DNA from 3 places in the Sporosarcina sp. Y1004 genome. Region 2 is predicted to be linked to each of the others. Evidence: riboswitches for the same ligand, from Rfam matches in the RefSeq annotation. Region 2 holds a riboswitch; each other region holds the start of a gene.

What was found. Region 2 has a riboswitch for preQ1 ahead of queF (preQ(1) synthase). Riboswitches for the same ligand answer to the same signal wherever they lie in the genome.
Region 1: another riboswitch for preQ1. It lies ahead of AC25Y6_RS08085 (QueT transporter family protein); the one in region 2 lies ahead of queF (preQ(1) synthase).
Region 3: another riboswitch for preQ1. It lies ahead of queC (7-cyano-7-deazaguanine synthase QueC); the one in region 2 lies ahead of queF (preQ(1) synthase).

The regions. Positions count from the first base shown of each region.
Region 1 is NZ_JBYHFQ010000008.1:98,329-108,362, reverse strand. It holds gene AC25Y6_RS08120 (DinB family protein) at 465-938, opposite strand; gene AC25Y6_RS08115 (hypothetical protein) at 1,026-1,358, opposite strand; gene AC25Y6_RS08110 (CPBP family intramembrane glutamic endopeptidase) at 1,670-2,320, shown strand; gene AC25Y6_RS08105 (sensor histidine kinase) at 2,474-4,669, opposite strand; gene AC25Y6_RS08100 (hypothetical protein) at 4,672-4,848, opposite strand; gene AC25Y6_RS08095 (response regulator transcription factor) at 4,826-5,515, opposite strand; gene AC25Y6_RS08090 (DMT family transporter) at 6,423-7,310, opposite strand; PreQ1 riboswitch class I at 7,425-7,469, shown strand; gene AC25Y6_RS08085 (QueT transporter family protein) at 7,477-7,959, shown strand; gene AC25Y6_RS08080 (excisionase family DNA-binding protein) at 8,014-8,244, shown strand; gene AC25Y6_RS08075 (BCCT family transporter) at 8,432-9,925, shown strand; gene AC25Y6_RS08070 (homoserine dehydrogenase) at 9,964-10,034, opposite strand, start outside.
Region 2 is NZ_JBYHFQ010000016.1:73,726-83,759, forward strand. It holds gene sspI (small acid-soluble spore protein SspI) at 1-142, shown strand, start outside; gene argF (ornithine carbamoyltransferase) at 672-1,628, opposite strand; gene AC25Y6_RS12220 (M42 family metallopeptidase) at 1,776-2,864, opposite strand; gene AC25Y6_RS12225 (diaminopimelate dehydrogenase) at 3,067-4,047, opposite strand; gene AC25Y6_RS12230 (hypothetical protein) at 4,037-5,173, opposite strand; gene AC25Y6_RS12235 (MFS transporter) at 5,337-6,494, shown strand; PreQ1 riboswitch class I at 6,530-6,573, shown strand; gene queF (preQ(1) synthase) at 6,659-7,156, shown strand; gene recQ (DNA helicase RecQ) at 7,347-9,116, opposite strand; gene AC25Y6_RS12250 (hemerythrin domain-containing protein) at 9,221-9,493, opposite strand; gene AC25Y6_RS12255 (hypothetical protein) at 9,514-9,636, opposite strand; gene AC25Y6_RS12260 (S66 family peptidase) at 9,716-10,034, opposite strand, start outside.
Region 3 is NZ_JBYHFQ010000004.1:152,079-162,112, reverse strand. It holds gene AC25Y6_RS04770 (AAA domain-containing protein) at 1-1,127, opposite strand, end outside; gene AC25Y6_RS04765 (gamma-type small acid-soluble spore protein) at 1,450-1,647, shown strand; gene sspL (small, acid-soluble spore protein L) at 1,675-1,809, shown strand; gene AC25Y6_RS04755 (squalene/phytoene synthase family protein) at 2,065-2,886, shown strand; gene AC25Y6_RS04750 (DUF378 domain-containing protein) at 3,009-3,377, opposite strand; PreQ1 riboswitch class I at 3,791-3,835, shown strand; gene queC (7-cyano-7-deazaguanine synthase QueC) at 3,843-4,508, shown strand; gene queD (6-carboxytetrahydropterin synthase QueD) at 4,505-4,930, shown strand; gene queE (7-carboxy-7-deazaguanine synthase QueE) at 4,927-5,634, shown strand; gene AC25Y6_RS04730 (DUF2157 domain-containing protein) at 6,017-7,093, shown strand; gene AC25Y6_RS04725 (GDYXXLXY domain-containing protein) at 7,090-7,641, shown strand; gene AC25Y6_RS04720 (glycerate kinase family protein) at 7,723-8,598, opposite strand; partial or broken gene AC25Y6_RS04715 (glycerate kinase) at 9,107-9,400, opposite strand; gene AC25Y6_RS04710 (M20 metallopeptidase family protein) at 9,508-10,034, opposite strand, start outside.

The DNA.
Region 1 (10,034 bases), on a different contig from region 2:
GCAGAGCGCCTGTTCAGAGGCGACAGGCATATGACGAGTTGGCGGAGCAGCGTCCTTTGCTGCAGAGCTAAATCGACTTATGACCCGAGCCTCTAGGCGCACGGAGCTAGACATATCAAAAGCGCAGAGCGCCTGTTCAGAGGCGACAGGCATATGACGAGTTGGCGGAGCAGCGTCCTTTGCTGCAGAGCTAAATCGACTTATGACCCGAGCCTCTAGGCGCACGGAGCTAGACGTATCAAAAGCGTAGGGCGCCATTCAGAGGCGACAGGCATAAGACGGGTTGGCGGAGCAGCGTCCTTTGCTGCAGAGCTAAATCGACTTATGACCCGAGCCTCTAGGCGCACGGAGCTAGACGTATCAAAAGCGCAGAGCGCCTGTTCAGAGGCGACAGGCATATCAGAAAAGGCAGCCATGTAGATTCGGATAGTCTCCGTCTCTAAGTGGCTGCCTTACTTATATAATTATTCCCCCACCAAGCGGCTCAACGCGTTAATAGTGCCTGCGTGAACGCCTTCATGCCAAATTACAAATTGAGCGACCGCATCTACTGTTACCATCGTATGCAAAGGACCAATTGACATCGGTTCTTGTAACGAATCGCTCAGTTTCCCATCAAGTGCTTTCATAATACGCTCCGGTTGTTCCTCTAACGCCACGAGAAGTTCTTCAATAGAAGGGATGTTCCCCTCCCAGCTCTCTGGAGTCGAGCCCGATACAAAAAATGAAATCCATTCCGGATTAACAAGCTCATAGCCCTCCACTGCTTTTTGAATAAGTGTTTCCATAGAGACAAAAATATGACCCGCGTTCCAGCGAATCGTGTTGCTGAATCCTGCAGGTTGTGTGTCCCATGCCTTTTCACTTATTTTGGCTACACGGCCAAGTGTGTATATACGACTGAATTTCAATTGATTCAATGTTTCGATTATAATCATCCCTTTCTTAATTCTCCCCCTTCTACTCTATCGTACCCTCGGGGGAAATCAAAGCGGTCACTCCATATAGGGGTGACCGCTGCTTAATTATGGTTTAAAAGGATCTTCATTTGGTTTCTCTTTGTTCCATTTTTCGTGTGTATGCTGGTCAAAATTGCTTTTTCCTTTATCTACCTCGCCATTAGGAGAACCTACGCCCGATACCGGTTTATTATTACCCGTATTCGTATTATTTATCTTATTTTCGGCGAAAGCAGACGGTTTGTTCTCACCCGTCTCTTCCTTTTCATTTTCTCTAAAAACTTCCGATGTATTTGAATCGGAAGGATCCGCAAGCGGTAGCTCATCGGATTTAGACATCCCTTTAACATTTGGTTCTAGATCGTCTTTGTTTGGATAATTGCCATCTGATTTTGTCATATCTACTTTAAATCCTCCCTCTTCGTACGGGGAACCGGGATATGCTTTCCGTCCCCTCGCACGGTTCTCGTTTTTTTATTTTGAGTCTTGTTGCTTTAACTTTCGCTATCAAAAATAGCCAATCGTTAACACAAGTATTGCTAGTAGTAATTCAAGTAACCCACTGAAAAGATTAATATATTACGGATTTCTGAACGTATGATGCCCTTCATTCACTAAATAACCTTGAAGAGACGCAAACCTATTTTCAGAATCCTGTGAAACCATTATCCCACTATTTCGTCTTATTTACAATAAACAGGGGGGATTTTTTGGAGAAATCGCTTTTTTTTGCTATGCCATTAATCAACATCGCTATTCTTATCTGGATTGAACAAAGTCTTGAGGTTGAATACATATGGAAAACGATGGCGAAGGTTGTTCTATTTCTACTGATTCCACTCATTATATATAGAAAGTTTGGATTTCCATTCTTACGCTTACGCGGTACAGATTCTAAAAGTATGGGTATCGCAATCACTTCGGGAATCTTAATAATGGCCGTTATCATCATGTCATTTCTCTTATTAAAGCCATTCATTAATCTAAATGAACTTATTGGCGATTTAGAAGACGCTGGTGTAACAGCTACAGTGTTCCCTTTCATCGCATTCTATATCTTGTTCGGTAATTCGATACTGGAGGAGTTTTACTTCCGCGGCCTGTTGCCTAATATTATAAGCAATTCAAAAGTCCGGCTTCTTGTTCCATCCTTCCTGTTCGCAATTTACCATATCGCAATTTTTCTACCTTGGTTCAGTCCAGCACTTCTCGTAGTTGCCGTTGCAGGACTCTGGTTGGGAGGAGTGATCTTTCAGTTGGCCAATGAAAAAAGCGGAACCATTTTGCCCTCTTGGACAGTTCATATGTTTGCAGATATCGGTGTTTTACTTGTTGGAGTGTATATTATTTACTTCTATTGAAAGAATGATCAATTTGCGTACTTTACCTAATCATTCCCGCCAAAGGAAAGCCTTAAACCCATTTCAATCGTAACGAATCCGCAAATAGAAAGAAGCCGTACGCAATACCCTTGAGTAAAGGCATTGAGTACAACTCACATCATTGTCCATTTATTAAACCGCTGCCACGACGACCGTTACTTTGAATAAATCTCCATCTACTTCAATTTTCATATTCCCATTATGCAAATCGACGATGGATTGTGCTATCGCAAGACCAAGTCCAGAACCGTCCGTTTGGCGTGATGCATCAGCCCTTTTGAATCGTTCAAACAATTCGTCGGTGTTTTCACCAAGCTCATACTTCGTCACATTTTTCACGACGAATTCCGCGTTATCTCCCACTTTTCGAAGTGTAATATAGACACGGGTACCCGGCAATGTGTATTTAATGGCGTTGACAATCAAATTATCCAGTACGCGCCACCATCTTTTCCCGTCGACATAGGCAACAAGCGTAGACTCTGGTAAGTTCACCCTAAAATCAAGGCCCGATTTCGAAATTTCTTCTTCGTGTTCTGCAAGTGCTTGTTGAAGCAATTGTGTCAAATCGACGCGTTGTTTGTGAAGCTCCAAGTTACCGCTTGCCATTTTCGAAACTTCAAACAAATCCTCAATCAATGTCTTTAAACGCTGTGATTTCCTATCTAAGATATCTATATATTTTGCTCTATCTTCAGCTGTGATATCTGCCTTTTTCAATAGATCCGTGTACGTAATAATGGACGTTAATGGTGTCCTAAGATCATGACTAACGTTCGTAATAAGTTCCGTTTTTAGGCGTTCACTCTTCGCTTGTTCGGTCATGGAACTGCGGACACCTTCGCGTAGGTTATTGAGATTCCGCGCATGGTCTGCAAGCGGTGATTTTCCTTCGATTTTAATTTCCTCATGAAGACGTCCATTCGCCATCGCTTCAGTAGCCACAATAATACGATTCAAATACGCCGTTCTTCTCACGAAAATATAGAGGAATGGCAGCCCAGCAAACAATACAAGTGGAATGTAAATCATAATTAATATGGGTTGCATGAGAACGACGGCAAACCCGATGCCCGCTAGGAAAAAGCCAATTAATAGAAGGAACGATTGAACACCAATTGAACGATTCAAAAACATCCCTTGCCATGCAAGTATAAATCTCATACTATAACTATCCTTAATTTCTTGTTTCAACACCACTTCATCTTTTATTCGCTCCATGAAATTAACCAGCTGTAACACTGTTAGAAATACGAGGAGTGTAAGGAATACAAAAGAAATTACATATATAACCAAATTTTCGAGGCTATAAAAATAAGCATAGTCTGCAACAAACAATAAATTAATATAGAGCATCAGCAATGTTGTAACCAGCAGAGCTCCTTTTACATCGATTTTTAAACGACTATACCAGTCCGCCCCTCTTCTATCCTTCACCCAGTTCTTATTGAAACGAAACTTTGTCAACAGAAGGATTAATGCAATTAGCCCGACAATCCAAGTGCTATAGGCAATATATTTTGATTTGTTAAACCAGGCTGCAAGTTGACCATGAGACCCTTCCTGTGATATCCCTTTTGAAATGACGACAATACCCTCGAAAGTCCGATCTGGGTTTCCGATTATTGAGCGGTTACTGTCGATGTATTCCCCAGTATGGTTTCCTGTGTACTGGTATAAATCAGCATTTTTTATTCGAAGTGACTTAGCCTTGAAGTACCCTTCCTTGGAATTGTACATTCTCTTGTAGGCGGCGGGCGCTTTGACATCACCGGACGCAAACGTTTCACCCGTTTCCACATCTTTCAACTCATAGGCAACCCACCGGAAGTTATAATCGTCCACACCATTGAATCTTTCACTTACATATTGTTCAAGCGCTTCTCCTTTTTCTTCACGGACTTTTGCCTCTACATGTTTATCATCTTGGAAGTTTTTTCGAATATCATCTATTTTCACTTCTTGCTCTTTAATCAGTTCTGTTTTTAACACTTCATTGCCAGCCGCTTTCGCTTCTTCAATTCGGTCTTGATATTGGGCTGTAATATTGGAAATTTGTTCAGCCAATGTGCCGTAACGCTCACGATGTTCGTCGATTTCCTCCTGTGATACTTTGATTTGTTTTTTCTCCTTTTCCACATCAATCGGATTCAAAACGGTTGTACTAATTTTATCGTAAAAATACTCCATTTCAGATTTAAAATCCTCTGTATCAACAAAGCTATTCCCGATAAACTTTGGACCCGTATTTATAAAAGAGACAAGCGCAGTTAAAAACAAGGCGATAAGAATCGACCAGACAATAAGAGGCATTCGTTTATTTTTCATATTCACACATTTCCTTTCACTATCCGGGTGAAGTAAGCAATCGCCCTACTGGAACGTTCCATTCCATTTCCGACCAGGTCAATGATGTGGGAGAAACAGTAACCGATACTCAAAGCGGCAATGACAATCGCGATGATTGACCAAACTACAGCCCAGTCATTTTTCGATTTTGTAACCAATGCCCCACACCACCTTTACATATCTCGGATTTTTCGGATCTGCTTCGATTTTTTCGCGTATTTTACGTATATGTACCGCAACGATATTTTCAGCATTGTACGCTGCTTCATTCCAAACGCGTTCGTAGATTTCGTTGATTGAAAATACACGCCCCGCATTCTTCATCAGCAACTCTGTAATTTTGTATTCAATTGGTGTCAGTTTTACCACGCCACCGTCAATAGTGATTTCCTTTGCTTCTTCATCCAGAACTAGCCCGTCGATTTCTACTTTTTTCTGGCCATCGTACGTCCCAAATTGGATATAGCGACGCAATTGTGACTTCACACGAGCCATCAACTCCATTGGATGGAACGGTTTCGTCACATAATCATCTGCACCAACGGATAGTCCATGAATTTTATCGGAGTCTTCCACCTTCGCACTCAGCATGATAATCGGGATATTGCGCGCTTCCCGAATTTTGAACGTCGCTGTAATACCATCCATATTTGGCATCATTATATCGAGAATTAGAAGATGGACATCATTCGACTCCAGTAGCTCAAGCGCCTCTACACCGTCCGCCGCCTTCAGTACCTCATAACCTTCATTTTTCAAATATATTTCAATCCCGTTACGGATGTCCTGATCGTCATCCGCTACAAGCACTGTGAATTTCGCCATCTTCCGCACCTCGCTTTTCTCTATGATACCAATTGTACCCGCCAAATCTTAACATTCACCAACTGTAATTATGAAGAAAGTCTTAAGAACAGATTATATATGTTCGATTAAAGAATCCCGTTGAATCTATTTAATGAGAGAGTTGTGATTCGGGGTGTGGATTATAGACCGCTCGGCGCTTTGGGGATGCCTCTCGCCATGAGCCTGGATTAACGCTTCGCATCCAGTCTCAGGGCTTAGGCTACCCCTTTGCCGCGCCTAAGCTGGGGTGTCCATTATCGAGAGAGTGCGGTTTGGAGTGTGGTTTGTAGATCGCTTGGCGCTTTGGGGATGCCTCTCGCCATGAGCCTGGATTAGCGCTTCGCATCCAGTCTCAGAGCTTCGGCTACCCCTTTGCCGCGCCTGCGCTGATGTGTTCATAATCGAGAGAAGTGTGATTTTGAGATGTAAATGCTGAGATTATAATGTGATTACTATTTGATACTAATTTCATTGAAGAAAGACACACTGCAGATTGCACTAATCTCCGATAAAGAAATGCGCTTTCTTACATAGACCATCCAGCGAAGGCGCGACTTCGTGGTAGCCGAAGCGATAAGACTGAAAGCGGTCTTCTTTCTGGCTTATCGCGGGAGGCATCCACAAAGCGCAAAGCGGTATTAGCGGGATTTCTGAATCTAACTATAATGTTGGTACTTTTATTAATCACCTCCGCAATTATAGATAAAGAAATACGCTTTCTTACAAGGTCTATCCAGCTACCACGAAGCGGCAAGCGGTATTAGCAGAGTTTCTAATTCATTCACTTGTTTCGTGACTTTTTCAATGGCCTACCGTATTCATTTGTTCAACATAAATATCGGTGAAAAACCCCTGTTCTCCCAACTATTGATGGGGGAACAGGGGTTTATTCATTTAACAAGCTAGACTTCTTCACTTTTCTACCACTGAGCGTCAATACGAGGATTCCGCCTAGCAACATAGCAATGCCCGTCCAGGACGTTCCGTCGAGATGCTCGCCAACCACAATAACACTCAAAACAGCTGCAGTAAGCGGTTCAGCAAGTGATAGGGTAACGGCAGAGGACGATGGAATTCTTTTTAATCCGGTTGAAAACAGGATGTACGCTACACTTGTCGTAATTATTCCAAGATACAGTACCACAGATATTCCCCGAGCAGAAATCAGACCTTCCGTTTCGAATAAAAGCAAAAATGGCATCATCATCAACGCACTAATGGAAAAGATGACTGCAACAGCAGGTACAGCATCCACTTTTTCAAGTACTTCTTTATTTACAAGTGCGTAAAAGGCAAACAATAGCCCTGCACCAAGCGACATCAAAACACCTACTGGATTAACAACGATACCGTCTTTATTTAAAAATAGCAGTGCACACCCCACAATCGCAAGAGCGGTAGCTGTAAGCCAAATAAATGTCGGACGGCGTTTTAACAAGAACCATTCGATGATTCCAGAAAAAACAGGCGAACTGCCGATGGTAACGACCGTCCCTATCGCGACACCGGTTAATCTGACAGAAGAAAAGAATAGATACTGGAAAATGGCCATTGAAATAGCCGCGTAAATCGTAGCTTTCCACGGCCAATTCTTGAAATCAATTTTACGCATGATTAGTAATAGAATCAGCAATGAAAAACCACCCACCGCAAGCCGTGATGCACCAACTGTCAATGGATGGATGGTTTGCGGTAGGAACGTTTGTGCAGTGCCAGTTGTTCCCCATAGTATTGCACCTAACAACACGAGTGTGTAGGCAATTCGCTGCGACATGATTCCACTGCTCCTTTTCCCTTTATATATAGAAGATACCATATAATTCGAGAGTTCCAACATTTCAAGTTCACTTGACACGACTAGTAACTATGTACTATAATCACTAATTGTTCACACGTGGTTCGTAACCATCCCACGCTAAAAAACTAGGAGGAAATAAGTAATGAAAATAAAAACAATGGCCATAAGCGGGATCATTGCCGCTTTATATGTAGCCGTATCTCTATTAATAGCACCACTGGCTTATTCAGCAATCCAATTTCGTATCTCCGAGCTGTTCAACCATCTTATAGTGTTTAATAAGAAGTTCTTCTTTGGTATTGTGCTCGGAGTATTCGTCACAAACTTGTTTTCTCCACTTGGCATGTATGATCTATTTTTCGGCGTGAGTCAATCAATTATAGCTCTTTCAATCACGATATTTTCCGCTAAATTTATATCTGGAGTTTTCAAGCGAATGGTCTTCAACACACTAGTTTTCACCTTTACCATGTTCATCATTGCTTTCGAGTTAAACCTAGCATTAGAGCTCCCTTTCCTACTTACATGGTTAACAGTTGCAATCGGTGAATTTGTTGTCATGGCAATTGGAATTCCGATTATGATGGCTTTGAATAAACGGCTAAACTTCAAGAAATTGATTTAACCGAAACAGCACCCGCCACTTTGTCTTCAACTGAATTTTCCAAGGAGGGCTTAGATGTATATCTCCATTCAAGAAACTGCAGAATATCTTAGCATGCCCGTCGAACAAATTCAGAAGTATGTAAGAGAAGGACGGATTCGTTCTGTCCATGACGGCGAACAATTTCTAGTGAACAAAGATCAGTTTGGTCTTTATTTAGAACAGCTCGAAACATTAAAACACCAAATTGACGAATGGCGTAACGAACCCATTCCACCCGATCGCGACATTAAAGATGAAGATTGAAATACCGGCTGAAAATCTACGGATTTTCAGCTATTTTTATTTAAATAGAGTACTCCGCATCGTCCGTGTACACGAATGGAAAGGACTATAAACGGGAATACTTATTTAACCGAACAGTTGCTTTCATAACATTTTGCTAGTATAGTTGAAAACTGTTTCTAAATTACCAGTAACACGAGGGGGAAGTATGAAGAAAATATCAAACGTTTTTTATATCACAATTGGTCTCATCATATTGACCGTTGGATATGGCGCATTCGCTCCTGAAAGTTTTGAAGCAATAACAACGAACATCAAAAATGTTGTTGCATCAACATTCGGTTGGTACTACATGTTGCTCATGTCATTTATGGTAGTCCTGAGTATCTTTTTCATCATAAGTCCATATGGGAAGATTCGTCTCGGAAAAGATGCAGATCGACCGCAATTTTCAACGGTTACTTGGATTGCCATGCTCTTTTCTGCAGGGATGGGTATCGGACTCGTCTTTTATGGTGCCGCAGAACCATTGTCACATTTTGGAATCAATCCTGCCACGGAAGCTCCAAATACAGATGCAGCTTTTAAAGAAGGGCTACGACAGACTTTCTTCCATTGGGGGCTCCATGTGTGGGCAATGTACGGTGTTATCGCACTATCTCTTGCCTTCTTCCAGTTCCGCAAAGGCGAACCGGGATTAATTTCAGCAACATTGAAGCCGATATTCGGCAAAAAAATGGTTGGTCCGTGGGGCGTTCTCGTCGATGTACTCGCAGTATTCGCGACATCTTTTGGAGTTGCTACATCGCTCGGCTTCGGTGCTGTTCAAATTAATGCAGGCCTTCATTACTTATTTGACGTTAAAATTAATATCTTTTCTCAATTTGTCATCATCGGGGTCGTTACTATCATATTCATCGGTTCCGCTTGGTCAGGACTTAGCAGGGGTATTAAATATTTGTCGAATACCAATTTAGTACTTGCACTCGCACTTCTCGGATTTGTGGTTATAGCGGGCCCGACATTGCTTATTTTCAATATGTTTACTGATTCTTTTGGAGGCTATTTATCAAATCTCGTTCAAATGAGTTTTCGCACAGCACCTTTAGACTCCGGGGATCGTAGTTGGCTTGACAGCTGGACCATTTTCTACTGGGCTTGGTGGATCTCATGGGCACCATTTGTAAGTATGTTTATTGCCCGCGTTTCAAAAGGACGTACCATTCGCGAATTCATGATTGGTGTACTTGTTGCCCCTACGCTCCTTGGATCATTCTGGTTTTCAGCGTTTGGAACAACAGCCATCGATATCCAGAAAAGCGGCGTTCTCGATTTGGCGAAAGCCGATACGGAACTAGTCATTTTTGAAATGTTTAGTGCAATGCCTTTGTCTATCGCCGTTTCAGTATTTGCCATATTACTGATTGCTTCCTTTTTCATTACTTCTGCAGATTCAGCAACTTTTGTTTTAGGCATGCAGTCGACAAACGGTTCGTTGACACCCCCAAATACGGTTAAACTCATTTGGGGGATCATCCAATCGACAATTGCCCTCATTTTACTTTCTGTCGGCGGACTTACAGCCTTGCAAAACACCATTATCATCGCGGCGTTGCCATTCTCATTCGTCATGTTGCTGATGGTTGCCTCATTGATCAAAGCATTGAAAGTAGAAGCTAAGTTAATGAAGCTAAAAAAATGAGTTGAAAAGGCGATTCCTGAGATGGAATCGCCTTTTTCTTAACTTTTGATAAGAACCTTTTCACGTTGTCCAACCATATATAAGAAGTCTCCGATCAATGCGCTTGCTG
Region 2 (10,034 bases):
TGTGGAAGATGCCATCAAGCGAGGCGAAGAACACCTGTTACCAGGCCTTGGGGTGTTTTTTGAAAAGCTGTGGAATAGTTCAGGTGAACAGGAAAAAACAAAGATGGCCGGAGAACTAGCACAAGTATTTTCGGCAAGTTAAACTTTGTAAAAACTTCGTGTACAACTGTCACCCGCACAATTTTCTAGGATGGCATTTGGATAAACATAAAGCCGCTCATTCATTGAGCGGCTTTAGTATTTTAAAACTAGAAATTTCACCAAATCCTTCACGAAATAATTTCATTTATTGATCAAACATATTTTCAGTTTACCATTAACTTTGAATGAATCAGCAAAAAAGCCTAGGTGGCAAACCTGGGCTTTTAAAGTATTTAATTTAATTGAATCAATTTCATAATTGCTTATTTTAATTAAAAACCCTAATATTAACGAAATTTCTTAATAGATTATTCGTTTGCATATATGAGTTCCGTTGATTGCAACGGAAGGCGGCGACTCCAGCGGGAACAGCTAGGAAGAGAAAGAAGTTCACTCTTCCATAGCTGAAAGCCCCGCAGGAACGCAGTGACGAGGAGATTGAAGCCGTGCCCGCGGAAAGCTTCCGCCTGGAGTGTAAATCAACCTTGTTCGAATCTTAGTACAAAATCCTCTTTATGAAATTGATTTAATTATAACAAAGATGCAAGTACAGCTTTTTGTGCATGCAATCGGTTCCCTGCTTGTTGGAAAACATAAGAATTTGGACCATCGATAACAGAAGTCGCTACTTCTTCTTCACGGTGAGCAGGTAAACAATGCAAGAACATGTAATCCTTTTTCGCATGAGCCACCAAACTGTCGTTAATTTGAAACTCTTTGAATGCTTCGAGACGTGCGGCCGCTTCTTCTTCTTGCCCCATACTCGTCCAGACATCAGTATAAACAACATCTGCATCTGTAACAGCCTCAACAGGATTCGTCGTTTCAAAAACACTTCCACCATTTTTTACAGCAATAGCTTGTGCTTTCACTAAAAGATTCGGATTGTATTCAAATCCTTTTGGTGTTGCGACAGCTACATGCATACCCATATGTGCTGCGGCAATGACCAGGGAATGTGCTACATTATTTCCATCCCCAATGTATGCTAACTTCATTCCCTCTAATGACCCTTTCACTTCCAAAACCGTCAGTAAATCTGCTAATGCCTGACATGGATGAAAAATATCCGTCAAGCCATTGATAACTGGAACCGAAGTATGTTGTGCCAATTCTTTCACCATTTCATGTGAGTTCGCACGAATCATGACGCCATCTAAATACTCAGACAGTACATGACCAGTATCATAAACCGATTCCCCACGCCCAATTTGCAAGTCGCGTGCATTCATGAATATCGCATGCCCACCTAGCTGGATCATTCCCACTTCGAATGAAATACGTGTGCGCGTTGAATGCTTCTCAAAAATCATACCGAGTGTTTTTCCCGCCAATAAATTTGGCATCTTGCCAGCTGCCATCTCTTTTTTCATAGTATCCGCTTTATATAATAGATACGCTACCTCATCACGCGTATAGTCCAGTAGTGTCAATAGATCTTTCCCTTTTAATCCTGCTAATATTTTAGTTTCGTCCAAGTCAATCATCACCACTTCTTCATCCCCTATCGTTTATTTCAATTGGTATCTCTGATTATATGTATGCATAAATATAAAGTCAAGTGTATTTTTATAGATATTCATAAATAAAAAAGGCTTAAGCCATTTTACTGGCCTAAGCACACCTTTTAAATCTTATTCGAAAGTGATTTTATTTACAGTATCCCGGTCTAATTTTTTAATAACTGCGACAATCAGTTTTACCGTATTTTCAAAATCTTCACGGTGTAAAATTCCTGCATGGGAATGAATATATCTTGTTGGTATACAAATCGCAAGTGATGGTACACCCTTTCCAGAAAGATGGATTGAACCCGCGTCCGTCCCACCACCTGGAATTGTTTCGAACTGATATGGAATACCATTTTCTTCAGCGGTATCGACTACTAGCTCACGCAATCCTTTATGTGAAACCATTGAAGCATCGAATAATAAAATTTGTGGACCATCGCCCATTTTGCCCGTCGCTTCTTTTGAAGTGACACCTGGCGTATCACCTGCAATCCCTACATCAACTGCAAAACCGATATCCGGTTGAATTTTCGTTGCCGTCGTTCGTGCACCCCGCAGTCCAATTTCTTCTTGTGCAGCCCCGACGCCGAAAACGATATTCGGGTGTTTTTCGCCTTTAAGCGCTTTCATAACATCGATAGCGATTGCGCAGCCGATACGGTTATCCCATGCTTTTGCAAGGAGGTATTTGTCATTTTTCATCACTGTGAATTCAAAATAAGGCACTACCATATCTCCGGGCAGAATACCCCATTCCATTGCTTCTTCCTTTGAAGTTGCTCCGACGTCAATGAACATATCTTTAATATCGACAGGTTTTTTACGTGCTTCCGGTGATAATATATGCGGAGGTTTTGATCCTATAACACCTGTAATTGTATCGCCTTTGCGTGTAACGATTGTCACGCGCTGCGCAAGCATCACTTGTGACCACCAGCCTCCAACGGTTTGAAACGACAGGAAGCCTCTATCATCTATTTTAGATATCATGAATCCGACTTCATCAAGGTGACCAGCAAGCATGATTTTAGGTCCATTTTCTTCGCCCGTTTTCTTCGCAATCAAAGATCCGAGTCCATCCTGTTCGATTTCATCCGCAAATGGCGTTATGTACTTTTTCATCACTTCACGGGGTTCACGTTCATTTCCTGGAATCCCTTTAGCATCCGTTAACTCTTTTAGCATCGCTAATGTATCGTCTAATTTTGTCAATTACTTCGCCCTCCTAAATATGTCCCTATGAGTAGTATATGCGAAAAGTGAAGTGTTATCAAAAAACTAGGTTTTAATATATCCTTAAACAAAAATACCCCCCAACCAAAAGTTAGATTGAGGAATTTTAGTTTACATCAACTATCAAAAGATAATTTTTTGGACGTGTATATAGTGAATTTCCTAGGTGGCTCTAGTGCTGTTATAATAACTCTTTACGCAAATCGGCAGCGCTTTTTGGTGATAGTAAACCAGGTGCAATATCAAATACTGTTTTTGCGCCTGTTTCACCTTTCTCATTCAACCTGTAAGCTGCGCGTGCGTATGCAACGAGTACACTTGAAGTAAATTCGGGATTGCTACCCAGTTTTAGTGAATACTCCATTACTTGTGTATTGCCAACACCTGTCTTACCGCTACGAATTACAAAACCGCCGTGTGGCATTGCCGAGTGGTCCTGCTTCAATTCTTCTTCAGTGATAAAGGTAACAGTCGTATCGTAGTCAGAGAAGTAGTCTGGCATTGTTACAATCGTGTTTCGCACTTCTTCAGCGTCAACGCCTTGTTCCAAGACCACATAGCATTCACGCGTATGTTTCTCACGCGTCGACAATTCTGGTAACGAACCATCCCGCACGCGATCGACTGCATCTGAATCAGGAATCGTATATTGAACAGCACCTTTTACACCATCAATTCTTCTGAGTGCGTCGGAATGTCCTTGGCTTAACCCTTTGCCCCAAAATGTATACGTTGCTCCTTCTGATAATACTGTTTCACCGAACAAACGATTGATGGAAAATAGACCCGGATCCCATCCGACGGAAATGATCGCAGTCTTACCATTCGGTTTAGCCGTTGCATCAACCGATTCAAAGTATCCTGGAATTTTTGCATGCGTATCAAAACTATCGACAGTATTGAAGAGAGCAGAAAGAGCTGGTCCTTGTTCCGGTAAATCATTTTTTGATCCACCGCAAAGAATTAGGACATCAATATCTTCTGTATAATTTTGGATGTCAGACATCATATGAACAGGTATATTGCCATTCAGCAGTTTAACGTCCTCTGGCTTCCTCCTTGTAAATACGCTTACCAGTTCCATATCGTTGTTTTGAGCAATCGCGTATTCAACACCGCGGCCTAAATTTCCATAACCTGCAATTCCGACTCTAATTGTCATCGTTTTTATTCCCCTTTCGATCTAATGCTTTCAATTTCAGCAATTTACTATATAAGTTTATCTCTTTATTCGTCATCTTTCTATATAACTCATCTGCTTTTGCTAAAAAACATTCATCAATCAAGACAAATCCATATCCAGTGCCGCTTTGTCTAATCAAAGGAAGTGCTTCATACTTTAATGGATATCCGCCATCTTCTCTTAAGAACCCTTTTAATGATTTCATATATTTCATAATGGCACTATGAAGTTTTTCATTTCTATGCATCGGTTCTGATGATGTAAAGACGAATGTCGTTGTTTCGCCATATGGACTGCTTCCTTCTGAATTCGCTGCATGTTCTGCAACCCATCCTGTAAAACGGCCATTGTCGGCCAATTGAATGATTTTATCAAAAACCGTACTTAAAATTTCATTTATCATAAAAGACAAGTCTGGTTCTTCTTCTATCAACTTTTCATTATCAAAGTGCATGACCCATCCTGCAGTCGTCATTTCACGATCCAAAACTGTTTCAATTTCAATATACGGACCCGGATTTCGTGACTCGTCATGGTACAGTTCTGCAAGAGTGATTTGCATATCATTCTGCACGGACTCCGGAATAGTCATAAGCATTTGCTTGTCTATCGTCACTAAATCATTTACTACTCTTCCAAAATAAAACGGAATTTCTTTCTGTATGCTTATCAAAGCTGAAGCCAATCTAGACTTTTCATCGTCTGCACGAATATTTAGTTTAAATGGAATCGTCACCACATGACCAACGCTAGTCCAAATAACTGCTTCCATAAAAATCGCTTCGATGGATGAATACGCATGCTTCACTACAATTCCCGCTTTAACGACAGAATTCGCCTCAAAGTGATTTGTTTGAATAAATATTTCAATTGAAGTATCAGATGCGATATGTGCAATTACTGGTGATCCTAAATTGAATGATTGGTGAACATTCATATATTCAGGTTTATTCAAATCGGCAACTTGGCGTTCTGACAAATCCCTAGCGTAAAAAGGCTCGTAGTAATCCTCCAATTCCAGTTCAACAAAAATATACTGTTTTTCAATTTGCGCTTCATTCTTTGTATTATCTTGTTTACTGAAAAGTTTTTTAAGGAAACTCATTCATTTCTCACCTCTTTTTCTATCAGATCTAATCGTAATCTTATCGCTACAGTTCGTATTATGGCAAACCAAATGGATTGTTCACAATCTATCCTTTTCCCCTTAGCTCAAACTAATGCTAAAATATAGAACGGTATCTATATAATTGAAAAGAGGCTACATTATGCGTGGGTTTGTTTACCTCATTGTATTTTTCTCGTTTTTCGACTTATTTTCACAACTTCCCGTTATGAGTCCATTTGCATTATCACTTGGTGCTACGCCATTCCTCGTAGGACTTGCGGTAGGTATCTATTCATTTTCTAACACAATCGGGAATGTCATTTCAGGTTTCATGACCGACAAACGAGGTCCATTCCTCATACTAGTACTCGGACTTTTTGCGACAGCGATTTCTCTCTTCCTCTACGCGTTTGTTTCTGGGCCGATGTCACTGCTCGGGGTGCGATTCGTTCATGGTTTTATGGAAGGACTAATTGTTCCCGCAGCCTTCACTTTCCTAGCAAATCGTGCAGAAGGTTCAAAACGTGGTAAAAGTGTTGCAATTTCGGGTGCATTCGTTGGAATGGCCGCAATTTTAGGACCTGCATACGGCGGTATTGTTGCTGCGAAAACAAGCACCTCATACATTATGGCGGTCAACGGCGGGATTATGCTGTTGTTAGCAATACTAGCATTCTTTGTTCTTCGTTCTTATACATATGTACGAAAACAACCTTCACAAGGTGCTGGTGAATTCCAGGTTATTAATCTGTTCCAGCATCCCGGAATGGTCAGAGCTTTTGCTGGGGCATTCTTTTTAATGTTTTCACAAGGTGTACTAGCTCTTGTTTTACCGTTAAAAGTAGCTTCGCTCGGATTCGATACGAAAACGACGGGGTTATTATTAAGTACATTCGGCGTGGTTGCAATTCTAATCTTTTTATTACCCATTAATCGAATTTTTGACCGCGTACGACCGGTTGTGACGCTAGCATTCGGAATTGCACTCATGGGATTGAGTATGTTGTTCCTAAGCCAAATTGAAGAATTGAATTACTTGTATGTCGCAATGGGTATTTACGGAGCGGGATTTGCTTTCCTATTCCCATCGATCAACTCACTGCTAATCGATTCTTCGTCTGCTGAATTCCGTGGAAAAGCTTATGGTTATTTCTATGCATTCTTCTCAATAGGCGTTGTTGCTGGTTCGGGACTTATCGGCTTCCTCGACCTAGAATATCGAGGAGCATTCATGCTGACTGGTTTCCTCCTGCTGGCAGTTGCTCTGTATGCGTTAATTGGCTTAACAAAAAGAGAAGCTATTGACAAATCAGAGTAGGTCGTTTAATGTCAGATACGAAATGAATACCCTGTTCGGGAGAGGTTCATAGCGACCCTCTTAAAAAAACTATGGATTACGGAATTTAAGTCATGTGCATTCGATATGGCTCTTTTTTCCGGCGCCTATGGACCTCCCTGACAAATTTATGGGAGGTTTTTTAATTGGCTGGAAGAGATGAGGCAACACTGACCGACTTAACTTTACTCGGTAATCAAAACACAAAATACGTGTATGAATACAACCCTGACGTTTTAGAGTCAGTCGACAACATGCATATCAATCGTGATTATTTCGTGAAATTTAATTGTCCTGAATTCACTTCACTTTGCCCAATGACCGGGCAACCCGATTTTGCAACGATGTATATCAGTTTCATTCCAGACAAAAAGCTAGTAGAGAGTAAAGCACTTAAATTATATCTCTTCAGTTTCCGCAATCATGGCGATTTCCATGAAGACTGTGTCAATATCATTATGAATGATTTAATTAAACTGATTGAACCACGTTACATCGAAGTATGGGGTAAGTTCACACCACGCGGCGGATTATCAATAGACCCTTATTGTAACTATGGTAAACCCGGCACGAAATACGAAAAAATGGCAGAACACCGGATGATGAATCATGATATGTATCCGGAAAAAGTAGATAACCGTTAAAAAATTAAGCTTAAGGTAGTAAACGCTACCCCAATTGCTATGTGGATTTAAATTGTTGTCACCCGTTATTGATGAGCGGTTGGACTATACTTAACATCATTGAAGATAAATCAGTTGTCTATTCAGAAGAATAAAGAGGCAGGTACTATCCCATTTTGGAATAGTACCTGCCTCTTTTTTTCAAAGTTCATCAAGCATTTTGCATTTGATAATTCTTGATTTCTTCCATGAACGGATCACCGTATCGTTCCAATTTCGCAAGTCCTACACCGTTTACTTCTAGGAACGCATCATTCGTGATTGGCATTCTTGCTGCCATGTCCCGTAATGTTTTATCGGAAAAGACAACGAACGGTGGTACACCGGCTTCTTGAGCCAGTTTCATACGAAGTGCACGGAGCTGATCGAATAACGGATCATCATTTGCGACTTGCATAGTAACAACAGAAACTTTGCGATGTACTGTCACCTTGCCTGTCAGTACATCTTTTCCTGCTTCACTAACATAAATGGTCGGAAATTGCCCATTTTCCACGCCAAGATAACTTTCCGAAATTATAAACTCAATAAAATCAGAAATGTCTTTAGCGCTGCGTCCTTTCATCAAACCATATGTCGTTAATTTATCGAAACCGAATTCAATCACTTTCTTGTTCCGTGATCCGGTTAATACTTGCGCAATCATAGACTTACCAAATCGTTGGCCCATTCGAATGACGCATGACAATACTTTTTGAACATCTTCCGTGACGTCTGTACTTTCACGAGTGTCAGTGCAATTGGCACATCTTCCACAATCCACTACATCCGTCTCTCCGAAATACAAGATAATGAACTTTTGTAGACAAGTTTCCGTATGGCAATAATCAATCATGGACTGTAATTTCTCCAGCTCAGCGGGAATTCTACTTTGGTCTTGCGATTGGTCAATTAAGAAACGTTGTGTTTGCACATCCTGCGATGAAAAGAGCACCGTACATGCACTATCGAGCCCATCACGGCCTGCACGGCCTGCCTCCTGATAATAACTCTCCATGTTTTTCGGCATTTGGTAATGAATAACGTAACGAATATTGGACTTGTCAATTCCCATTCCAAATGCATTCGTCGCTACCATAACAGCGGCTTCGTCATTTAAAAAGCGGTCTTGGCCGGATTGGCGTTCAATATCCCCAAGTCCAGCATGGTATTTTGCGACTTTCACTCCACTTCTTTGTAGAAAGTCATGCACTGAATCGACGGCTTTACGAGTCGCGGCATAGATGATACCCGCTTCCCCTTCATTTTTCCGAACATATTCTTTTACGAATTTCTCACGGTCTTGCCCTTTAACAACGGAAAAAGTTAGATTTGCTCGTTCAAAACCAGTCATTACTGTATTATTTTCACTAATTCCGAGCTGCTTGCAAATATCTTCCCGAACTGCCGGCGTAGCAGTAGCTGTTAAAGCAAGTAGAACCGGTTTTTTATCAAACAAAGAAACGATGCTACTAATATTTCGATAACTAGGTCGGAAATCGTGACCCCATTGTGAAATACAATGCGCTTCGTCGATGGCAACCATCGGAATTTTCATCAAACGCAACTGATTTTTAAAAGAGGGAGAGTCAAGACGTTCTGGTGCCACATAAAGAAGCTGATATTCACCCTGCACAGCTCTTTCCATCGTATCAAAGTATTCCTCCGATGACATCGAACTGTTGATGTATGCTGCCGGAATCCCAACTTGATGGAGCGCGTCAACCTGGTCTTTCATCAATGAGATTAGTGGTGAAATAACGAGGACTGTACCATCCATCACAAGTGCGGGAACCTGATAACAAACAGACTTACCGCCGCCAGTCGGCATAACACAAAGCATATCTTGATAATCCATAACACCACGGATTACTTGCTCTTGTCCTATCCTGAAAGAAGGGTATCCGAAATACGTTGTTAATATCTTTAATGCTTTTTCGATTTTTACCGTCTCCTTCCAATATATGTCGATATTAAAATAGCCTTAGTCAGAAACTGGGGACTAGACGAAGAAAAAAGCACCGGGTAATGGTGCTTTTTGTAGGTTTAGTTTTCAAAAAGCATACGTTCCTCGTCGCGGCTATGTATTTCATTGACGACAATCAAAGCGTGAAATTTGTGTAGTGCAGCAGGGCTTAAATTTTCTTCTTCGCGCAATTGCTCAATGTCTTTCACAATAATTCGCAGTAAATCATGATCCCGTGTCAATTGAATAACTGCGTCCTTTAAGTCCGGGTTGCGTTCAGCAACTTCTCCGTAAAATCCTTGTTCTTCCGCATCCGCATGACTAATAACACGTGTCTTCCAATATTCAATCAAGTCATCTGCCGCTTGATTCGCTAATTCAGATCTCCCTGTTTTAAGAAATCCATCATACCCTCTGTTTTACCCATTGCTCCTGAAAGTCCACCTTCATGTATCGCGCGGTGAGAGTGAAGGTGTTTGAGTGCAGGTCCAGCCATTTCAATCATCCTTTCATCTCGAGCATTTCTTTAAGAATACCAGATTTGAAGGCATAATGGAATGATTGCCGGGTTATCATTAGATCAGTTTCGTTTTCAACACAGCTTTGCCTTCTGCCACTTCGATTTCTGCGTATGCGCCGTTGACAAATGTCATTTGAGGAGGCACATGTCCGATATCTGCATTGTAAACGATTGGAATACCTGTCAGCTTGGACAGTCTTTCCATTGCATCTACATCACTAAACCCACCTTGGGCGATTCCTGCCGCTGTCCTGCCGAATAGGATGCCTGCAGTATTATCCAACCAGCCTGCATTATGCATTTGAAGAATAGATCTATAGAAATCGGAAGCATCCAATTCACAATTCTCAAGCGCCCATACAATTTGATCATTC
Region 3 (10,034 bases), on a different contig from region 2:
GATAGAAGTCTTCCGAGTGCATTATCCACAGCAAGGTTTGCTTGGGAAGCAACGAGAGTACGCAGACCTGCTTTGACATTCTGGTGGCATATCTCTGAAATAACCGTCGTTTTCCCTGTACCCGGTGGTCCTTGAATAACGTACAAATCATTTGAAGTCATTGCTCCAGTGACTGCTTCTTTCTGGAACTGGTTAAGTTCATTATGAAAAACAAGATTCTGTTGTTTCTTGGAAATACGTACAACTGGCCGCTCTTCAAAAAGTACCCTCTCCAAATTTGCATTGGCAGCAAGTCCATCCTGTAGATCTTTGAACCCCTTTCGAAGTCTCCTTACCTGGCTAAGCGCAGCAAAGTTACTAAATACTACTTCCTTATATGTATTCGGATTCCATTCATTCCGGCGAGCCATCTCTTTACAGTTGCGACTCAGTTCGATTTCTACAATCCCTTTGCCCTTACTCGTATTAATAACATTTCCAATTTCATTTTGAAGTCCTTTCAACTTAACACTGAAACCATTAATAGTATTCCATTCATTTCCTTTTAGTTCTTTACATCGAATGGTCAATTTACTGAAGTCTGCATTCAAAGATGCGTGTGAAAAAGGCGTCGTCAAATCATCGACATCGGCAATTCTTTCCTCTACTCGCAGATAGCCTTCCCAGCCGGCAATTCTTTTCTTCACATACTCCGAACGTTCTTGTGCAATCGGCAACTCTCGAATGCTTGTGTAAAGATCAATCGGCATTGCAATACCTGTACTACGCCCTACCAGAAATTTCAAGCGTGCTGGAAGACGTCTGTTTGTCTGGACGGGTTCTTTCCTTCCCCTAACTTGAAAACCGGTTGCCAAAAAACTTTCATTTTGATAAACGCATTCCATTACGGCCACTCTATCATTTAGACGTTTTGATAAAACTTCATTCGCTACGTTATCAAAGTAAATTGAAAACGACATATTTCCCTGTCTATTATTCGGTCGTTTTTCAATATATACATAAAAGGATTCTTGCATCGAAAAAAATGCATATTCGCCAATTGTCAATTTCGCTATTCCTTTGCGGGCATTATCCGTCATGCCTAGTCCGCACCGCATTACCTTAAGTGTGGATGAATCTTGTTTCATTAGCATGCCCTCTTTCACAATCTGATAACTATAAACATGGAAAAGTCAGCATCCCTATTCAGATTACTGACTTTTCATTATGACTTATACGATTATTTTATATTGATTTCTCATTTGTAAAATGCGGCTAACAGACGAACTACCTTGATGGCCCAATAAATCAGCAATTACCTTTTTTCGTGTTTTGGATTTTCACTCTAGACAATTATAGTGTATTTCCGAAGCAGTGTCCCATATAGTCACTTGCACCAATGACAATAAATCCCTGAATAATTATCCTGAATTGAGAGAACATAAGTATACACAAAATGGAGGTGACTTTTTGAACATAAATAGCAATTCGAACAAAAGAACTTATACAGTATCTGGAACAGATATTGAAGACGTAAAAAGAAAAAATGCAAACTCGGGCCTAACTTATAATGAAGTAAAAGAATTAATTGCCAAGAGTGGCGGACTTGGAACTGGTATCTACAGTGATACAAATCCAGATGAAGTGACAAGGAACAATCACATATAGCAATTCATTTTAATAGGGGGTGAAAAAATGGAGAAAGACAAAAATAACGATAAGGGTAAGAAAGCGACTAGTGTAACACCCCAAGGTTATGCAGATACTGACCTATCAAAAGATCCAAAAAGCAAACTGGAAGAAGCCGCTAAAAAGAAGAACACGAAATAATAATTTGTCTTTTTTGCACATTACGACATCAATTTGAAGTTGACTGCAATATAATCCAAACTCAGCCTTTAAGTTGTAGGCTGAGTTTATTTGTACGTATTACTGCCGTCCATGATACAATAAAGATTATACGATCCAAGTATATTGTGAGCGAATACAATCTGAATAACCTGAGATATTATCCGAGTAATTGATTGTTTTCTATCTGACGCGTCAAAACATTAACAACCTCATTGTGAAAGGGGGATCATTTCATTGATTAATGAAGCAAAGTTAAATAAAGAAGCCATGCACATCCTTAAGTTGACAAGTAGAACCTTTTATATCCCCATCAAATTACTAAATCCAACATTAAGAAAGTCTGTAGGATCAGCATATTTATGTATGCGAGCAATTGATGAAATTGAAGATCACGAAGGATTACAATCGGAGACGAAGCAATATCTTTTGCGCTCAACAAGCGAACTTTTAAAAGCAGACTTTGATGGTGCAGCCTATCAACAACTATTAAAGCCTTATGAGGACCTTTTACCTGAAGTAACATTAAGGCTGGCTGATTGGCTATCTTTTTGTCCGGAAAATATTATGGACAAGGTAAAAGAGTCAACAAGTATTATGGCAGACGGAATGGCGAAATGGGTCGAGAAGGATTGGTTAGTTAAAACCAAAGAAGATTTAGATGAATATACATACTATGTAGCAGGATTAGTAGGTGTTATGCTTTCGGACATATGGGAGATGTATGATGGCACTAAAACAGATCGTGAATTAGCTATAGGATACGGACGTGGTTTGCAGGCAGTCAATATGCTTCGCAATCAAGAGGAAGATGCTGATCGCGGCGTTCATTTTATTCCCGATGGTTGGGACCGTAACGACATGTTTTCCTATGCAACAAAGAACTTGGATAAAGCGGATGCCTATGTAGAGTCATTAGACACTAAAAACATTCTTTTATTCTGTAAAATCCCACTTGCCTTGGCAAAAACAACATTAAAAACGCTTAAGAGTGGTAAAGAAAAAATGTCACGAGCTGAAGTTGAATCTACAGTAGATGAAATTATTAATGAAAATTGACACCAATTTATATTAATACCTTCGAAAAAGTATTGGTAATGCATTAAAAAACATCCCAGCCCTTGTCAATATGACATAGGCTGGGATGTTTTTTCAAATGCCACAACTTTGCTCAGCTTCCTTTATTTTTTATTGTCTGTTGAATCCTTCTTTCTTGTGTCAGCTGAATTCTTTTCATCAATGGGTTTCTTAGAAGACTCACGCAACTTCGCAATATCTGTTTCCTCACCAAACTCAGTATCGTAACTGAGATTATTAACGCCTCGACGATTGATTTCTTTATCTGCGACTGTTTCTTCGATTGGATTAAATAAGATACCCAAGCAAGCCAATCCACTTAACCCAACCAGACCGTAAACCACCCGTGATAAAAACGCCTCTTGTCCACCAAATAGTGATGCTACCAAATCAAACTTAAAGAATCCAATTAAGCCCCAGTTGATTGCTCCAATTATTACCAAAGCCAAGGCAATTCGTTGTATCGTTCTCATGATTTTAACACCTCCCTTATTTAATTAGCAGTTTCGAACAATTATTGAATCCGCAATACCGTTTCGAGTTTTTAAAGGGATTACATCATTACGAATGGGCACCATAAAAACACTCTTCCCGGTAATTGTTAAGATTCGTTATTATCTTCTGCTAAAAAAGCGTTTTAATACATAAATCATAAAAATTTGTGGAGTTAATCGGCACTAATCCTATATATTTTATGCTTCCCGTTTTTGATCCTTGGTGATGTCAATTCCCTTTATACAAATGAATGTACCAACAAATCACATTTTATATATTAAAATTGATTAGGATTAAATCGGTATATAAATACTGAATAAATATATCATTTTATTTAAAGTGGAAACTACTACTAGTAGCTTCTACTCCTATGCTATTATTAACATTGTTCGAAAAAGAGGTTCGAAAACTCCCTCTCAAAAAAAACTAAGGAGATGTTTACTATGAAAAATGAAAAAGCAGTCGTTGTATTCAGTGGCGGCCAAGACAGTACAACATGTCTAATTTGGGCATTGAAAAATTTCGCTGAAGTTGCGACGGTCACGTTTGATTATGGTCAGCGCCATTCAGCGGAAATTGAATGTGCAAGAAAAATTGCGGATGAGCTCGGTGTGTCGTTTAAACTGCTCGATATGAGCCTTATTAATCAACTATCTGCTAATGCTTTGACACGTGATGAAATCGAAGTAAAAGAAGTAGATGGTGAATTACCTTCTACCTTTGTTCCAGGAAGGAATCACCTATTTCTGTCGTTTGCGGCTGTCTATGCGGATGCGATTGGAGCCCGGCACTTAATAACGGGTGTGAGTGAAACTGATTTTAGCGGATATCCAGATTGCCGTGACAATTTTATTAAGTCATTGAATGTCACGTTGAATTTAGCAATGGATGGGCGCTTTGTTATCCATACGCCTTTAATGTGGCTGGATAAGGCCGAGGTCTGGGCAATGGCTGATGAATTAGGTGCACTTGATTTTGTACAGCACAAAACACTTACATGCTACAACGGAATTCCAAGTTCAGGCTGCGGGGAATGTCCAGCTTGTGTGTTACGAAATGATGGACTAATTGCTTACATTACTAAAAAGTCTGAAGGTGTTTCCGAATGATGCAGCAATTTTACCCACAAGTTCAGCACTCGTTTCGTTTTGAACTTAACAAAGACATGCATTTTTCTGCGGCGCATTACATTCCGAGTGAAAATGCTGGAAAGTGCCAAGTGATGCATGGGCATACGTACTATTTGAACATAACAATCGGAGGAAATGAATTGGATTCAATTGGTTTTCTGATTGATTTCAAGGAACTCAAAACCCTTATTCATGATAAATATGATCATTCCGTATTGAATGATCATCCTGAATTTAAGGCTAACTTCCCTACAACTGAGAAATTAGCCGAACAGATTTATAATTCAATTCAGGAAGTTCTACAGACGAGGAGCAATAAAGCAGTCTGTCTTCAGGTCATTGTCCGTGAAACGCCAACAAGCTACGTCATCTACCGGCCTAAACTGGAGGAGAACGTATGAAGATTCCTGTGATGGAGGTGTTCGGACCAACTATTCAAGGTGAAGGAATGGTAATGGGATTGAAAACGATGTTCGTTCGGACATCAGGGTGTGATTATTCATGCTCGTGGTGTGATTCCAGTTTCACGTGGGATGGTTCAGGAAAGAGCGTTTCGAAACAACCAATTGAAATTATAGATGAACTTAAAGCTATTGGAGGGCAGTCATTTTCACATGTAACAATATCAGGTGGGAATCCTGCGCTTCATAAAGGTATCGGGGAACTTGTTGATTTATGCCATGAACAAGGCTGGAAAGTTGCGGTTGAAACGCAGGCTTCTTTTTGGCAGGATTGGTTGTTGGAAATCGATGATATTACCCTTTCTCCAAAACCACCTAGTTCTGGAATGGCAACAGATTTCAGCAAACTGGATACATTTATGGAGAAACTGCTTAATACGACGGCTAGTTTGAAAATCGTCATTTTTGATGAAGTGGATTTCAAATTTGCCGAAGCCGTCCACCAACGTTACCCGGCTTTTCCTTTCTTTTTACAGACAGGAAACGACGATACGACGACGACTGAAAATGAACTGCTAGTGTCTACTCTACTGAATCGGTATGAATGGTTGGTTGATTTGACCGTCAATTCATCTATCATGAATGACGTTAGGGTGTTACCTCAGCTCCATACCCTTATATGGGGGAATAAACGTGGGGTTTAGATATGTACTAATAAAATTACGCATGGTAATTGTCCAGAATCGCCAGCGAATAATTTAATCCACACAATGAGCAATACGGATACAGTTGTATTACTATATTGAACGACTTCAATACATTATCGAAATTTCTTAATACGTAGGGATGCGATTTCGTCGCATCCCTACTTTCATTTTAAGGAAGAACACTTCTTATAGCACACAGCAAAGAATACAATGTGCTAAGTACTAGAGTGCCCAAAAACTATTCATTCGTCTATCTACCACTTGTCTCTTATACAGTTTAAACTGTTCTAGAAAATAGCCTTAACTTCCAGTGTTGTTAATGAATAAAAACGGGTATAATTAAGCATACGAGAAACTATGGAATAGGGGGCTCGATTAGATGAAGAGAAAAGTCAGTAATTCTGAATACCGTGTTCTTGAAAAGGAGTTTCGCTATTTGGAACAAGCAGGAAAGCTTGGGACGGATCAAAGAAGCGCACTTCTATCGGAATACGAGCCTACTGAACGAGTGGGTTTTGTGCGGGTCTTGCTGGTCTTTGGAGCCATTTTAATAGGTGTCGGTATTTTAAGTTTCATCGCTGGAAATTGGCAGGAAATACCGAAACTTGCAAAGTTTATTCTATTATTCTTTGCGACAGCTGGCTTTTATATTGGCGGCTATAAAATGGAAGAACGTTATCCAAAAACATCGCGTAGCCTTTATTATATCGGTGTGGCTGTGTACGGTGCTGGTATCTTCTTGATTGGCCAAATGTTTAACCTAAGCGCAGGCGTCTATGCAGATTTCTTCATGTGGGGACTCGGGATTTTACCGCTCGCATATTACTTGAAAGATAAATTTATAGCTGCAGTAGCAACAGGATTTTTCATTATCTATGGATTCAATGTATGGGGTGGAATCAGTGGTGTACCTTACTTCCTTCTACTTGTCATTCCATTTCTTTTTTGGATGAATGAAAAAAGGTTCGATCATTCTAGAGGTTTGTTCATCGCTAATACGGTTTTAGCAATGACGTTTATTTTCAATTTATTCATCTATTTTGATGTGCATGGGCTTCTTATTGCAAGTACTTTCTTCATCATTGGGTTATTTCTCGCCTTTTACCCGTTTGGCAGGTACCAATTATCGTCTGAATGGCTTGGTTCAGTTGTCTATGGAATAGCGGGTCTATTTCTAACATTTCCAACTACTTGGATAGATGTTGTTTCTGGAGATACTGCCGAAATCATGGCGATTATTTTCACAATTGTTTTCGCGATAAAACTACTGTTCTTCTTGAAAATCGGTAGTTTACCCGCTGTTCTCATTGTTTGTGCACTGATTTTCCGCTTTTACGCAGATTTGTCATATGACTTCATGCCAAAATCACTATTCTTTGTCATTGGTGGTTTGATCCTAATTGGCTTTGGTTTCTGGTTTGAAAAGACACGTCAGAGGAAAGGTGATAGCCAATGAACAGGATGAAAAATAAGCGTTTTGGTTTCATCGTTGCATTAGCCATCCCTCTTATATTGTTAATTAGCTTGACTTTTAAACCGCTATGGGCGCTAACGTACGGTGAAGATATCAGCTTGTTAACTGTGCCTGTGGATCCGAGAGATTTATTGTATGGAGATTATGTAACGCTCCGCTATGAAATTGAGGAAGTTGCAAAAAGCGAAATTCCCACAAGTATTTTGAAAAAAATTGAAAAACACACGAATTCCAATCAGTTAACTGTTTATGGAAAGCTAGTTAAACAGGGAGACATTTATGTACTTGATAGCTTAACTGATAAAAAACCAAAAGGCAGTATTTACTTAACTGGAAAACTGAATGGCTATGACTATCAAAATACGACAGGTATAAACGTTCATTCCATTAACTTTGGTTTAGATAGATTCTATGTACCAGAAAACACTGGAAAAGAGCTTGAGGATTTATCTGCTAAAGGGCAATTGGTTGCTCACTTAAAGGTGAAAAACGGTTATGCAATTTTGAAGGATATTCAAGCAATTCAATAACATGAAAAAGCCCAAAACAAGTTCAGGTGAACTGTTTAGGGCTTTTTTGTTTAGCTTTTCAATCGTTTTTTGATTTCCATATCATTCAACCACTTTTCTAGTTGAAAAATAGGTACGACAAACTTGTTCCGCGACTTTTTCTAATAGCTCACTTGCGTTTTCCATGGCCTCATTTAAACTCATCGGTTTATTCATGATGCTGTATGCTCCAATTACGCCGTACTGATAAAGTGAATCGATATCCCCCATTAGCGACCCAGCCAGAATTATAGTAGATACATTGCGTTTATTTGCCATTTGGGTAACTCCCATGGGTGTTTTTCCAAAAGCCGTTTGAAAATCCAGTTGTCCTTCGCCCGTAATGACAAGGTCTGCATTTAATAGATGTTCGTCAAGCCTTGTATACTCGAGTACGACATCTACACCCCGCTTTATTGTTGAAGGAAAAAACGCAAGAACTGCGCCTCCGAAACCACCTGCCGCACCTGCTCCCTGAAGTTCATGGAGTCTAATGCCTATATCCCTTTCAATCAAATTAGCAAAATGTAAAAGGTTGTTGTCTAAGAGTTCAGCTATTTCTTTAGTCGCGCCCTTTTGCGGACCAAACACGTGTGAAGCCCCATTAGGTCCAACAAAGGGATTCTCAACATCAGACGCAATCAAAAATCGACTTTCACTAATGCAGGGATCAATGTTTCCCGTAGAAATAGTGTCCAGTTTATTTAATGATCCCCCGCCAAAATCAATCTCCGCACCTGTATTATCCCTCAGTTCTAGACCTAGTGCTTGAAGCATTCCAGCGCCCCCATCGTTTGTTGCTGAACCACCAAGCGCCAATATGAAACTTCTAAATCCTTCATCGAGTGCATGTCTAATCAATTGACCTGTTCCATAAGTAGTTGCGTTAAGTGGATCTAATTCAGTACTGCTCAATGAACCTCCCACGACTGAAGTCACGGGTTTCAGGGTTGGTGCTATCGCACATTGACCACTTGAGGCTGGGAACACACAGCCGCTATACCGTTAGCGAATGCTTTCGGCACTACTTTTCTTAGGATGTTTACTGCACCATTAACATCTGTATTTATTAAAAAATTATTTTTAGTACGGTAAATACCGCGTTTTAATCTTTTCCACTGAAAATGTGATTTGTATTATTCCCCGATTTGTAGGTCGGAATAATGTCTTCATCTACAAAACTTGCCTGATAAAGAAGTTTGTCGTGTTATATAGGTTATTACTATTTAGACAAAGTTCATCGATATAAGTATACATTTTATGGCCATTTTTAATGTTGAATTGAAAAGTTCGATATTCTTTATTCGTCTCCATAGTTTGTCACCTGCCTCCATTAAGAATATTATACCAAATGGAACATGCGTTTGCATAGTGATGTCACTTTAGAACAAAAAAAGAAAGCCAATTCATCCCACGATTGAAGTCACGGGTGTTCTTGGCTTAATCATAAATTCAAACCTGATGCAGTCGCCATCTCGATTATACAAGTTTTAGTATCTCCAAGCACACCGTATTTAGCTTCAATCGGACTTCTAAGTGGTCCTATAACTAGAACTGTCTTCGTATATCCTTTGGTAACAGCGACTAAGTTTTCCATTGTTCCCTCGCCCCCATCTGCTACAGGGACAAGAACCGTTTCTGCATTTGGAAACGCTTGGAAAACACCTTTTTCAATCGATCGTGCAGCTTCCATCGCTGTGACACTGCCTTTAAATGAATCTGGAGCGATAACTATTTTAATCTTTAACTCCCCCTTTATTCAACCGTTTACAACAACTAGCATTCATTTATTATAAAATTATAGTCCTGCCTTTAATATTGTACGGGCTATTGCGCTCCGAGCATTGGTTATGTTTGATATGCAAGTACAATTCCCGCGAATGTTTTCGCGATCATTTCCATTGCAGGTTCGTGAAAGTCAAAACGTTCATGATGATGTGGAAAGACATTATCTGTGTCATCCATTTTTGCTCCAACGAAGAAAAATGCGCCTGGAATTCTTTGCAGAAAATAAGAAAAGTCTTCAACCGGCATAATTGGTTGAGTTTCCACCAAAACGTCCTTACCAAATGCATCCGTTACCACTTGGCGGACAATATTCACTTGCGTTGGATGATTCCAAAGTGCGTCATAGCCTTTTTCTATTTGGACTTCAACTTCACAACCGAGTCCACGACCGACAAATTGTGCGAGTTCAATTAGACGTTTGCCGGCAAGCATTCGTAAGTCCTCATCAAAGACTCGAATTGTCCCTTCCATAACTGCTTTCTCTGGAATGACGTTATCCGCATCCCCTGCATGAAACTTCCCTATCGAAATGACAAGTTCTTTCAATGGGTCTGCATTGCGGCTTACAATCGACTGTAGGGCAACCA